Regions from separate parts of the Desemzia sp. FAM 23988 genome, predicted to be linked through region 2. Evidence: predicted binding sites of a transcription regulator. Region 2 holds the regulator's gene; each other region holds the start of a gene.
The links. The regulator HrcA, encoded in region 2, represses chaperone genes, less so after heat shock. The targets are predictions, from matches to a motif close to TTAGCACTCNNNNNNNNNGAGTGCTAA.
Positions count from the first base shown of each region.

Region 1: a site for HrcA is predicted at 2,495-2,521, ahead of groES (co-chaperone GroES). Genes of this name have one in related genera too.
Region 3: a site for HrcA is predicted at 3,590-3,616, ahead of ACEN4L_RS02840 (Hsp20/alpha crystallin family protein). Genes of this name have one in related genera too.

Region 1 covers NZ_JBGQQS010000003.1:42,688-47,281, forward strand. The annotation lists gene ACEN4L_RS02760 (ABC-F family ATP-binding cassette domain-containing protein) at 1-326, opposite strand, end outside; gene ACEN4L_RS02765 (redox-sensing transcriptional repressor Rex) at 628-1,299, shown strand; gene ACEN4L_RS02770 (YdiK family protein) at 1,318-1,521, opposite strand; gene ACEN4L_RS02775 (CPBP family intramembrane glutamic endopeptidase) at 1,556-2,212, opposite strand; gene groES (co-chaperone GroES) at 2,552-2,836, shown strand; gene groL (chaperonin GroEL) at 2,891-4,513, shown strand.
Region 2 covers NZ_JBGQQS010000028.1:1,846-6,439, forward strand. The annotation lists gene ACEN4L_RS12030 (DegV family protein) at 1-473, opposite strand, end outside; gene truB (tRNA pseudouridine(55) synthase TruB) at 670-1,587, shown strand; gene ribF (riboflavin biosynthesis protein RibF) at 1,605-2,561, shown strand; gene hrcA (heat-inducible transcriptional repressor HrcA) at 2,811-3,851, shown strand; gene grpE (nucleotide exchange factor GrpE) at 3,869-4,438, shown strand; gene dnaK (molecular chaperone DnaK) at 4,512-4,594, shown strand, end outside.
Region 3 covers NZ_JBGQQS010000003.1:54,561-59,154, forward strand. The annotation lists gene ACEN4L_RS02820 (LacI family DNA-binding transcriptional regulator) at 1-51, shown strand, start outside; partial or broken gene ACEN4L_RS02825 (sucrose-specific PTS transporter subunit IIBC) at 142-1,524, shown strand; gene ACEN4L_RS02830 (glycoside hydrolase family 32 protein) at 1,561-2,943, shown strand; gene ACEN4L_RS02835 (pyridoxamine 5'-phosphate oxidase family protein) at 3,001-3,504, opposite strand; gene ACEN4L_RS02840 (Hsp20/alpha crystallin family protein) at 3,694-4,113, shown strand; gene ACEN4L_RS02845 (DUF1576 domain-containing protein) at 4,162-4,594, opposite strand, start outside.

The DNA.
Region 1 (4,594 bases), on a different contig from region 2:
CCTAACATTTCTTCGGTATGACGCATTTTCTTTTCTAATTGGATCACATGTTGGAAAACTTCCAACATTTCATCCCAAATGGATTGAGTAGAGTCAAGGCCAGTATTTTGTGCTAAGTAGCCGATAGTCACTTGTTTTCCTTTTGAAATTTGTCCAGCATCCGGAGGTTCAATATCTGCGATGATTTTTAACAGAGTTGATTTGCCGGCACCGTTTCGTCCCACAAGGGCAATACGTGAATTTTCTTGTACTTCTAAATAAATATTCTCAAACAATACATCTGCACCAAAATAACGTGCAACGTGTTGAGCTTGTAATAGAATCATTTTGTTGTCCTCATTTCTTATCTCTGCTCTTTCACTTAGTTTAGCATATTCTGTCTTTAAGTGGGAGAGTGTCTGGAAGGCTGGACTAACAAAAAGAAAGCCGGTTCACAATGTTCTTTGTGAATTTTGTATGGATAAGAAAATAAGCGAAAAAAAATATTGAAATGACCGTTTAAAAAAGCTGGTAATTTAATAAGAAGATGTTATAATCTTATTATGTGAAACTCGACAATTTGTGAAACAAATAATTTGTTAACGAATATTGTGAATTTTGAATAAAAGAAAGTGAGTGAAGTGAACGATGGGTTCAACGAATACAATACCCAAAGCGACGGCAAAGAGATTACCGATTTATTATAGATATTTACGGTATTTGCATGAAGATGGAAAAGAACGTGTGTCATCAACTGAATTAAGTGAAGCTGTGAAAGTAGATAGCGCTACGATTCGACGCGATTTTTCATATTTCGGAGCTCTAGGAAAAAGAGGTTATGGATACGATGTTGAAACGCTGATGCATTTTTTCAGTAAAACATTGAAACAAGACCGACTAACGAACGTGGCATTAATTGGTGTGGGTAACTTAGGACATGCTTTATTAAATTACAATTTCCATCAAGGGAACAACATGCGCATCAGTGCTGCCTTTGATATCAACAAGGATATTGTAGGAACGATTCAATCTGGAGTACCGGTTTATCCAATGGAAGACATGGTACAACAGTTGAAAATGCAACAAATCGATGTAGTTATGCTGACTGTACCTACTTCAGCAGCTCAAGATGCTGCAAATAATCTCGTTGAAGCTGGCGTTAAAGGAATACTGAACTTTACACCGATTCGTATTTCCGTACCAGAAGAAGTTCGAGTACAAAACGTGGATTTAGCGAATGAATTGCAGACTCTTATCTATTTTATCGATCACTATAAAGCAGACTCAGACAGTGATGATACTTTATTGCTATTAGATTAAAAAAAGCAACAAACCTATTTACGGTTTGTTGCCTTTTTTTAGTTTGAGATAGATTTGTAAAATCTTCGTAGCTCTTACCACATCTCGTGTGGCAAACAATACAAAAATGATAGAGAAGAATCCCCAACCAAATTCACCAACGTAGTCAATTGCAAACCAGATAAAAATAGCTGCAAGAACATAATTGAAAACAATTTGAATAATAAAATCTCTTTTTTTCATGAACGTTAAAAGTTCCTTTCTACTATAAACACTATTAGTATAGCCATAAGTTAGCTACTGTAACGGTAGCATTCATTAAAGCGTGAGCAATAATTGGAGCAGCAATCGATTTTGTTTTCCAGTACAAATAGCAGAAAACAAACCCCATAATCGAATAAAGCAAGTAATGACCATCAAAGTGAATAAAGGCAAATATCAATGAACTGATCACAGCAGCACCGATTCCTCCAGTAATGTCATAAAGATAACCAAAGATAGCTTTCCTAAATACAAACTCTTCCATAATAGGACCAAAGATAGCTACTAGAATCAAGAAAATAGGGTATTTATTCACAGTGAAAACGAGCTCTGCAGTGTTTTGTGACCCTAAAGGTGTATTGAGCAAGAATGTTTCGATAAATACAGCTAAGTATTGACCAACAAAAGCTAAAAACATTCCTCCTACTCCCCAAAAAACAATCGATTTTTTAGAATTGCTGGGCGTTTTCTCTAGACTATTATCAAATGTAGACCGATGATTAACGATAAACATTAGGATAGCTCCAATCACGAAACCGGCGATAGTACCATAAATGCTGGCGTCTGCTACAGCTTTAGCTGGTACAAAAAACAACACTATCACTGGGAAAAATTGAGCTATAATATAGATGAGAATGATTTTTGCATATGGAGACTTAATTAAATTCTTCATGTGTTTAAAACCTTCTTTAAGTAATTATTTACAGTTGCACTAAAAAAGAACAAGACTATATAAAGTGAGCAATGCACCTTTGTAATGGTACTGCATTTGGACGTAAAACAGTTTTAAAAAAAGATGTTCAATAAACAGTATAACATAAGTCTCATACCACTAAAGCAATTTTTGCTTTCTTCTTGAAGTATTTCTTCCTTAAATAAAAGGGCACTCTTTTTCTTTTTCAAGAGTAAAAAATACTTGCAAAATTTTTACAGTTTGATATGATGAAGAAGTGATTTAGCACTCTTTTAGAGTGAGTGCTAACAAAGAAAAACTATAATTGGAGGGATTTACGTGTTAAGACCTTTAGGAGATCGTGTCATCATTAAAGTCACAAAAGAAGAAGAAACAACAGCAAGTGGTATCGTTTTGGCTGGTACAGCAAAAGAAAAACCACAAACTGGTGAAGTAGTTGCTGTTGGTGCTGGGCGTATACTCGATAACGGAACAAAAGCTGAGCTTTCAGTTGTCGTTGGAAATACAGTATTTTTCGAAAAATACGCTGGTTCTGAAGTGAAGTATGATGGTACTGAATATTTAGTGATCAAAGAGAGCGATATCATCGCAATCGTAGACTAAACGTAAATAAAGACATGTACACGAATAAAAATCAATCTGATGAGGTGAAAGAAAATGACTAAAGATATTAAATTTTCTGAAGACGCACGTGCTGCATTATTACGTGGAGTAGATAAATTAGCAGATACTGTTAAAGTAACACTTGGACCCAAAGGAAGAAATGTAGTTTTAGACAAATCTTACGGTTCGCCATTAATCACTAATGATGGAGTGACGATCGCAAAAGAAATCGAATTAGAAGACCGCTTTGAAAACATGGGAGCTCAATTAGTTTCTGAAGTAGCTTCAAGAACCAATGATACAGCTGGTGATGGTACAACTACTGCCACTGTTTTAACCCAAGCGATTGTTCGCGAAGGAATGAAAAACGTTACTGCAGGCGCAAACCCGGTAGGGATTCGAGCTGGAATTGAATTAGCCACTAAAGTAGCTGTTAAGGAATTATTAGCTGTTTCTCGTAAAGTGGAAACAAAAGAATCCATTTCACAAATCGCTTCTATCTCTTCAGGAGATCCAGAAATCGGTGCTTTATTAGCAGACGCTATGGAAAAAGTGGGCAACGATGGTGTTATCACGATCGAAGAATCTAAAGGAATCGAAACTGAACTAGATGTTGTAGAAGGTATGCAATTTGATCGTGGATACTTGTCACAATACATGGTTACAGATAACGATAAAATGGAAGCTAACTTAGAAAATCCATACATTTTGATTACCGATAAAAAAATCTCAAACATTCAAGATATTCTTCCATTATTGGAACAAATCTTGCAACAAGGTCGTCCGTTGTTGATTATTGCTGAAGATATTGATGGCGAAGCATTGCCTACATTAGTCTTGAACAAATTACGCGGTACCTTCAATGTTGCAGCTGTTAAAGCTCCTGGATTTGGGGATCGTCGTAAAGCGATGTTAGAAGACATTGCTATTTTAACTGGTGGTACTGTAATCACAGAAGACCTAGGTCTTGAATTGAAAGATACTACAGTAGAACAATTAGGACATGCAAGTAAAGTGGCTGTTACTAAAGATGCGACAACTATTGTAGAAGGCGCTGGTTCAACAGATACGATCAGCCAACGTGTAGCATTATTGAGAGCTCAAGCAGAAGAAACAACTTCTGAATTTGACAAAGAAAAATTACAAGAACGTATTGCAAAATTAGCTGGTGGAGTTGCCGTTATTCGTGTGGGTGCTGCAACAGAAACTGAATTAAGAGAACGTAAATTACGTATTGAAGATGCTTTGAATGCAGCACGTGCAGCTGTTGAAGAAGGAATCATCGCTGGTGGTGGGACTGCTTATATCAACGTTCAAAGCAAAGTTGCTGAAATTGAAGCTGTAGGCGACGTTGCAACAGGTGTGAAAATCGTTGTTCGTGCGTTAGAAGAGCCAATTCGCCAAATCGCTGCAAATGCAGGAATGGAAGGTTCAGTAATTGTTGAAAAAATGAAAACTGCTGAACCAGGTGTTGGATACAATGCGGCAACAGACGAATGGGTAAACATGATTGAGGCTGGAATTACAGACCCAACTAAAGTGACTCGTTCAGCTCTACAAAATGCTGCAAGTGTAGCGGCATTATTGTTAACGACTGAAGCCGTAGTAGCAGATCATCCAGAACCAGCAGCACCAGCAGCTCCAGGAATGGACCCAAGCATGGGCGGTATGATGTAAGAAAGTTATTTTAAGATTATTGAACAAGGGAGTGAGGCAAAAGCCTCACTCCCTTGTTTTTTTCGATTATTTTCAGTTCTC
Region 2 (4,594 bases):
ACATAGAAAGCAATAGTTTCTTTTAATTTATCCAACGCTGTCAAAATCTCTTCCATACTGGCGTTGTTTTGCGCCATTTCTGCAGCTGTCAATACTTGATAAGCCATTGCTCGATCAACAGAACCGCTGTTTCTTACCGTTACAGTTGATCTGGTCATACTGCTTGCTTGAACTGCTGCTGAATAGGTTCCACTTAAATAATCCGCTACATGGATCGATAGTATTTCACTTCCATCAGCACCGAGCTGATTGTACAACTCGAGGAATTGGCCGACAGCTGGTTGAGAAGTCTTAGGCAAAATTGGACTATCAGTCATTTTTTGTAAAAATTCAGCTTTACTGATTGTTTGGTTGTCATAATACTGAGTATTTTGAATCATCGCTGATAAGGGGATAACCGTGATCCCATACTTTTCTTGTTCTTCTTGAGACAATTGGACTGTTGAATCCGTCATGATTTTAATCTGTGTCATATCTAACTCCTCCTGTAAAAACGTTAATCCAAGTACTATCAAGTACTATATTGATTATATCAAAAGATTTCTCAAAAGAGGAGCAAAGACCGAATATCAGTATATGTAATCCATCAAAATGCTGTTAGGAATAGTTAAGTCATGGAAAGAATTATGTTATACTAGTAAAGGCTAATAGAGAAAGTAGGGATTGATAATGGAAGGCATTTTGCCATTATGGAAAGAACGTGGCATGACAAGTCATGATTGCGTTTTTAAATTAAGAAAAATACTTAAAACAAAGAAAATAGGACATACGGGCACATTAGATCCAGATGTTGATGGAGTCTTGCCGATTTGTATCGGCAGAGCAACTAAAGTAGTAGAATATATGATGGAAACCGGAAAAGCTTATGTGGGAGAAATCACCATTGGATTTAGCACGACGACAGAAGATAAGAGTGGTGAGGTAGTCGACTCGCTTCCGGTAACAGAAGTGCCGTCAAATGACGCTATTGATCAAATGATGCAAGACATGACGGGGAATATTATTCAAATCCCTCCAATGTATTCTGCGATTAAAGTCAATGGGCGTAAATTATATGAATACGCTAGAGCTGGTGAAGAAGTAGAACGCCCAAAAAGAGAAGTCGCTATTCATCGATTTGTTCGAACTTCTGAACCTGTAATGAACAATGAGCAACAAACCGTTTCTTGGACATTTGAAGTGGACTGCGGAAAAGGGACTTATGTGCGTACGTTAGCGGTAGACTTAGGAGAAAAGTTAGGCTACCCGGCGCATATGTCTGATTTGACACGTGTGAAAAGTGGTACGTTTTCAGTCAAAGACTGCTTAACGTTAGATCAAGTGGCTGAATTGATGCAAGAAGAAATGATAGAAGATCGTTTGTATCCATTAGAGTATGCCCTTGGCGATATGGATACAAAAGAAATGACAGAAGAATTGTGGGAAAAAGTAAAAAATGGTGCTGTACTGCCTATTGAAACTTTTTCAAAAGAAGTTTCTTTTCCAGTCGTATTGATGTATCAAGGAAGAGCCCGCAGTATTTACGGTGAACACCCTACGAAACCGGATTTATTGAAACCCATCAAAGTATTGCGAACATCAGTTTAAATGAAGGAGTCCTAAAAATGGAGATTATTAAAATTCACCATCCTTATCAAAAAGAAACAATTCCAACTAAACCAGTAGTCCTCGCACTTGGTTTTTTTGATGGCGTCCATAAAGGACATCGAACCGTTATTTCAAGAGCTAAGAAAATGGCCGAAGAAAAAAATGTTGAATTAGCATTGATGACGTTTAATCAACACCCTTCTATTGTATTTAAAAAAATAAATCCAGAAGCGATCACGTATTTATCTACTACAGAAAGAAAAGAAGAATTTATGGCTGAACTGGGCGTGGATTATTTATATGAAGTCGATTTCACCTCCTCTTTCGCTGCTCTAACGCCTCAAGATTTTGTAGACCAATACATTATCGGCTTACATGCAGTCACTGTAGTGGCTGGATTTGATTACACTTACGGGAAAAAGGAGATCGCTTCTATGGAGCACTTGCCTGGATACGCTAAGGGAAAATTCGATGTCGTTGAGGTAGGCAAGGTAACAGGAGATGGAGAAAAAATCAGTTCTACCCGAATCCGGAAAGCGTTGGTAGACGGAGATATAGCAGAAGCGAATGACATGCTTGGCTATATTTACCAAACACCTGGTATCGTTATCCATGGAGATGCTCGGGGCAGATTACTAGGTTATCCTACAGCTAATATTGATACTGATTCTGGTATAGGGCTGCCTAAAGTAGGTGTATATGCTGTTCGAATCAAAATCGGCAAGACGTGGCATGAAGGGATGGCTTCTATTGGATACAACATTACCTTTGAAGCCAATCGCCAATTGTCTGTAGAAGTCAATATATTTGATTTCAATAGTGCCATCTACGGGGAAAAAGTTTCTGTTGAATGGCATGAATACATTCGGGAAGAAAAAAAATTCCCATCTGTTGAAGCCTTAATCGCTCAGTTAGCACAAGATGAAATAGATGTACGAAACTATTTTAAACAGTTGGACACAACGAAAAATTAAAAAAGTCACTAAGATCAACTCTCGATGACCAGCAGCGCATGTTCTGGATATTGGGAGTTGAGTTTGTTTTACTGAGAGTTGAAAAAATATTCCCATAGGGCTGGTTCTTTTTCGGTGATTTACCAATAAGAAAGTCAAAAATAGTCAGAAATTTTAGGTGCAACCATTGACAAGAGTGCTATTATTTGATAAATTATTAATTGTGTTAGCACTCATTTAATTGAAGTGCTAAAAAAAGAGGTGAGGCATATGTTAACGGAAAGACAAATTTCAATCCTCAGAGCTATCGTGATTTTATTTACGCAGTACGGTCATCCGATAGGGTCTAAAACGCTGCTTGAAGAAACTGACATCGTAGCGAGTTCCGCAACGATCCGTAATGAAATGGTTCGTTTAGAAGAAATGGGTTTTCTTCAAAAAACGCATTCTTCATCGGGAAGAGTTCCTTCTAAAAAAGGGTATCGTTTTTACGTCGATTATTTATTGAGACCAGCAAAAGTAAATCATGATGAAGTGGAAACAATACAGAGAGCTTTCGATAATCCATTCTTTCAGTTAGACGAGATTGTGGTTAAATCAGCTGAAGTATTATCTAATTTGACTAGTTACACAGCTATCTCCTTAGGACCTGAAATCAAAGAAAGCAAGTTGACAGGGTTCCGTTTAGTTCCATTGAATGAACGAAAAGTGATGGCCATACTGGTCACCGACAAGGGTCATGTGGAAGACCAAATTTTCACAGTGCCAAAAGGGTTTGATTTGAATAATTTAGAAAAAATCGTTTCTTTATTTAATGACCAATTAGTCGGCCGTTCTCTAGTAGAAGTATTTAAAAAACTGCAAGATGATGTGCCGCTATTGATCCATAAATATATGCATACTGCTGAAGGTATGATGGAATTGATCAATGAACTGTTCATAAAAACCGCAAGAGAACGCATCCACATTGGCGGAAGGATGAATATACTCGATTATTCGGAAAACCTGAATGTCAATCAATTCAAATCTCTTTATTCGTTTATGGATGGAAATCATGACCTGACATCATTGCTTGGTCATCAAAATGACGAGATTCAAGTTCGCATAGGCAATGAGTTGAATATTGATATCCTAGAAAACTTCAGTTTGATTTCTGCAACGTATGATGTAGAAGAATTAGGTACCGGGACAATTGCTATATTAGGCCCGACTAACATGCCCTATTCCAAAATGATTGGGCTCATGGATGTTTTTAGAAATGAATTATCAAAAAAAATAGTGGATCATTACCATTCTATGGATGACTACTAAAAAAGGAGTTATGTATTGTGGAAGATAAAGATTCGCATTTAGAAGAAAATGAATCAGTAGACCCTTCAATGAATGAAGAGTTAGATGCTGAAACAACATCAGAGGAATCTATGGAAGAAGTCAATACAGAGGATACAACAGACGAATTAGCGGAATTAAAAACAGCCTTGCAAGAAAAAGAAGATGCTTATCTTCGTTTACAAGCTGAATTGGCTAATATCCAAAAGAGAAATCGCAAAGAAAAAGAAACGGATGCTAAATACCGTTCTCAATCTTTAGCGAAAGAATTGATCAATGTATTGGACAACCTTGAACGTGCATTGTCGATTGAAACTTCTGAAGAAAACGAAACTTTTAAAAAAGGGATCGAAATGGTTTACGCTAGTTTCAAAACGGCTCTCGAAAGTGAAGGAGTTCAAGTAGTTGATCCATTGAATGAAGCCTTTGATCCGAATTATCACCAAGCTGTTCAAACAGTTGCCGTTGAAGAAGGGCAAGAAGCTGGTACTGTTGTGACTGTTCATCAAAAAGGGTATACTTTACACGAACGTGTTTTACGTCCAGCAATGGTTGTAGTGGCTCAATAAAAGCCGCAAAATTAATGGAAGCTTTTGAAGATAGATTAAAAAACTAAAAAAATTAAAGAATGAGGGATTACAGATGGCAAAAATTATCGGTATTGATTTAGGTACAACAAACTCTGCTGTAGCAGTATTAGAAGGTGGAGAAGCAAAAATCATTCC
Region 3 (4,594 bases), on a different contig from region 2:
GTACTGATTCCGAATACATTGATCAAAAGGGAATCCACAGTTCCAAAATAAATAATCAAGAGAAATCTCTTGACAACTCTTTTTGGAACCGGTATCATGAACGTAAATAGAACCGGTTCCAAAAAATAGGAGGGAATAAAAATGGCAACGAATAAAGAAATTGCTGAAGATGTGGTGGAAGCGCTAGGTGGAAAAGAAAATATTCAATCTGTTACCCATTGTGCAACGAGATTGAGAGTTATCGTCAACGACAAAGAAAAAATACAAGAAGATAAAGTAGACGATATCGAGAAAGTAAAAGGAGCCTTCTTCAATTCAGGACAATACCAGATTATCTTCGGTACTGGGACAGTCAATAAAATTTACGAAGAAGTAACCGGATTAGGTGTTTCGGAGCAAACTTCCGGAGAAACCAAAGCTCAAAAAAACGAAGGCAAAAATGGTTTCCAACGAGCTATTCGGACATTTGGAGATGTGTTTGTGCCGATTATTCCAGTATTGGTGGCCACCGGGTTGTTCATGGGATTGCGTGGATTACTGACACAAGAACAGGTTTTAGCTGTATTTGGTTTAGTTCCTGAAGACATTAGTGCGAACTTTTTATTGTATACTCAAGTTTTAACCGATACGGCTTTTGCTTTTTTACCGGCTTTAGTAGCGTGGTCTTCCTTTAAAGTTTTTGGCGGATCGCCAGTTATTGGTATTGTATTAGGCTTAATGTTGGTTAATCCAGCTCTTCCAAATGCTTATGAAGTTGCTGCTGGAACAGCAGATCCAATCACCATGTTTGGCTTCATCCCCGTTGTTGGGTACCAAGGAACTGTATTGCCAGCCTTTATTGCTGGATTTATGGGTGCTAAATTTGAACGTATTGTACGCAAAAGAGTACCGGAATATCTTGATTTATTGATTACACCATTTGCAACGTTGCTTGTAATGAGTATTTTGTCATTATTCGTTATTGGACCTGTATTCCACTCATTAGAAACGGTTGTATTGGATGCAACGATTTGGTTGTTGCAATTGCCATTCGGTATTGCTGGATTGGTCATTGGTGGACTCAACCAATTGATTGTAGTCACTGGAGTACACCATATCTTTAATTTCTTGGAAGTACAGCTCTTAGCAAATACAGGAGTGAATTCATATAATGCGATTATCACATGTAGTGTAGCAGCTCAAGGTGGAGCAACATTAGCGGTAGGAATGAAAACAAAATCCAAAAAATTAAAAGCTTTAGCTTTCCCTTCTACTTTATCAGCGTTCTTAGGAATTACTGAGCCCGCTATTTTCGGGGTGAATTTGCGCTATGTGAAACCTTTCTTGTTTGGTTTAGTCGGTGGTGGAGTTGGCGGGATGTTAGCTGACTTATTGAATTTAGAAGGAACAGGGATGTCGGTTACGGTTATTCCTGGAGCATTGTTGTATTTAAACGAACAATTTATCTGGTACCTTATAGTTAACGCAGTTGCAATTGCTGTAGCTTTCGCTTTAACGTATCTGTTCGGATTTTCAGATAAAGAAGTTGCAAAGGACTAAGCAATGAAAGGAAGAAATGATTTGTCGAGTAAGTCAGAAACAGAAAAATATTCATTGAAGTACCATATTGTTCCACCAAAAGGGTTATTGAATGATCCGAATGGACTGATTCAATACAAGGGAATTTACCATGTGTTTTTCCAGTGGAATCAACACGATACCGTTCACAAAAACAAAAGCTGGGGACATGTCACTTCAAAAGATTTGATTCATTGGGATTACCATGAGGCTGCTTTGGTGCCGGATGAGTGGTATGACAAAGACGGCGTATATTCTGGCAGTGCAGTCTCCTTTGATGACAAATTGTATCTGTTTTATACTGGAAATGTAAGAGGAGCTGAAGGGAAGCGAGAAAGCTACCAGTGTTTAGCTGTGTCGGAAGACGGGTTCACATTTGAGAAAAAAAGGCCATTGTTCAATCATCCAAGAGGTTACACAGGTCATGTAAGAGATCCGAAAGTATGGCAAGACGGCGTTGGGACGTGGTGGATGGTGTTAGGAGCACAAAAAGAGGATCTATCAGGAGACACTATTCTTTATCAATCCACTAATTTGCTGGATTGGGAATTCAAGGGATCATTTGTGGAAGAAAAACTTTCTCTGGGATACATGTGGGAATGTCCAGATGTATTGCGTTTCACAGAAAAGGATGTCTTTATTTTCTCTCCACAAGGCTTGGAAACGAAAGGAAAAGAGTTCCAAAATATTTATCAAACGGGTTATTTAACCGGAAAGCTGACTTCCAATGGAACTTTTGCGCCAGATAAGAAGGCGTTTAAAGAATTGGATAGAGGCTTTGAATTTTACGCTCCTCAAAGTTTTACGGATGTTTCAGGCAGGGTAATCTCATTTGGTTGGGCCGGAGTGATGTACCCGGAAGTCGAAGCAGCGGTCCCAACACGAAAAGATGGCTGGCTGCACGCGTTATCTGTCCCAAGGGAAGTCACTTATGTGGATGGTGCGCTTAAACAACAACCTGTAATAGAGTTGGAACAATTGAGACAGCCAAACCCAACAGTGATAAATGATGCTGCACAGCAAACGATTGAATTGCCTTCATTACAAAACGAGTTGCTGATCGATTGGGAAAATACCCCTAAAGACTTCTGCCTTCACATTCGTAAGGGTGTAACGATGCAGTACCATCATGGGAATAACCGATTTGTAGTCAGTCGCACTAATTGGCTCACGAAAGAACGAGAAGAGCGAGAAGTAAAAATAGAAAAAGGATTAAAAAATATCCGTTTGTTGTTAGAAAGTTCTTTAATAGAGTTGTTTATTAATGACGGGGAAGAAGTATTTACCTTACGTTATTTCATAGAAGAAGAAAGCCGTCAATTAGTGATATCAACAGGTGATGAGATAGAAAATAGGACTATTTCATTGTATGAATTAAGCGTTTAGCAAAATAGACTGAGATAAGCACAATTTGCTTATCTCAGTCTGTTTTCTACATTTCTCTTATAGATCTAAGGTTTCGTTGGCATTTTCTCCCGGTTTCACCGAGTCTTTATTTCCAACAACTTTTTTAAAGAAGTTGGCAACAGATTTGGTAGTATCGCCTGTATCCCAATACTCTGCATGATTAGCTTCCACTTTGATCAAAACCAAAATAGGATCATCGTAACTGACATCGAACATTTTCTCATAGACTTTATTCCAAAATTCTTTTTTGCGCTCGATATCTTCTACAAAGGAAGCCGTTCCGCTGATAGAAGCATAAGAATCGCCAACAACGGTAACGTTTACATTTGGATTTGCAGAAATTTCTTGGTATTTTGTAGTATCTCTGCGCGTGATGAACCACAAGTCACCGTCAAATTCTAGTTCTTGAGTTTGCATCGGGCGAGAGACGATATTTCCTTCTGCAGAAACAGTTGTAAGCATGACTATCTCCGTATCTTTTAAAATACCTCTTAATACGGATAAAGCTTTTTCGTTTTGTAAAGAATTGTTTTCCGACATCTATTTCACCTCACTAGTTTAATACAGTTAGTATAACAGAGGGATTATCGATCTTAAAATAATACGTTTGCTGCTTATAAAAAAAATAGCACTCTGTTGACCGAAGTGCTAAAAAAGGTTATAATATTGTTGTAGCAAGAAAGAGACTTGCTGCAAGAATCAGTACAATAAAAGAAAGAAGGATGCTTTATGAATAGTTTATTTCCATTTAGACGTGATTTCATGAATGTAGACAGAAACTTTTTCGGAGATTCTTTTGATCACCTGTTTTCTAATACAGCCAACTTTGATGTAGATATTAAAGAATCTGATACAGGATATATCTTAGAAGCGGATATGCCAGGATTGGCAAAAGAAGACATCCAATTAGATTACCACAATAATGTATTGTCCATTAATGCTCACCAAGAAGAAGGCAAAGACGAGACGGATGAGAAAGGGAACTACATTCATAGAGAACGTTCGGTTCGTTCTTACAGTCGTCAGTTTATTTTAAAAGACGTTGAAGAAAATGCAATTACGGCTAAATTTGATAACGGCGTACTGACTGTTCATTTGCCTAAAAAAGAAGTTATGGACTCACCCAAAAATAGAATTGAAATACAATAAAAACAGAAGAAAAGGACTGTCATTAATTGGCAGTCCTTTCTGCTGTTTTTATTTATCTTGGTAAACAGAAGGTTCTTCAGCTTCATCCAAATCTTCGACGACTTCTGTATCCACAAGTGGTTTGACGATTTCTTTGTTTTTGCGTTCCTTTTTGTGGAAGTGTAAAACTTCCAATAAGGGAACTAAAATGGCTGCGATAAATCCACCAGAGAAACCATTGTTGTACAAGTTCATACCAGCATGCAAATAAGTGATGTTTGCAGCCATGGCCATGTGCAGACCACCTGCTATAAAACCTGCAACAGCCCCATAGTGCCCACTTATAGGAGCCAATGTAGTTCCAAAAAGAGCGGTCAATAGAAAAGTAGTAGAAGATAGTTCAACAGAAGTAAATAAACTGATCACAACAATCCCAACTAAAATAGGCAAGACATTTTTGATGTGTTTTCCAAAAGCTCCAAATCCGACAACGGTAAAAATA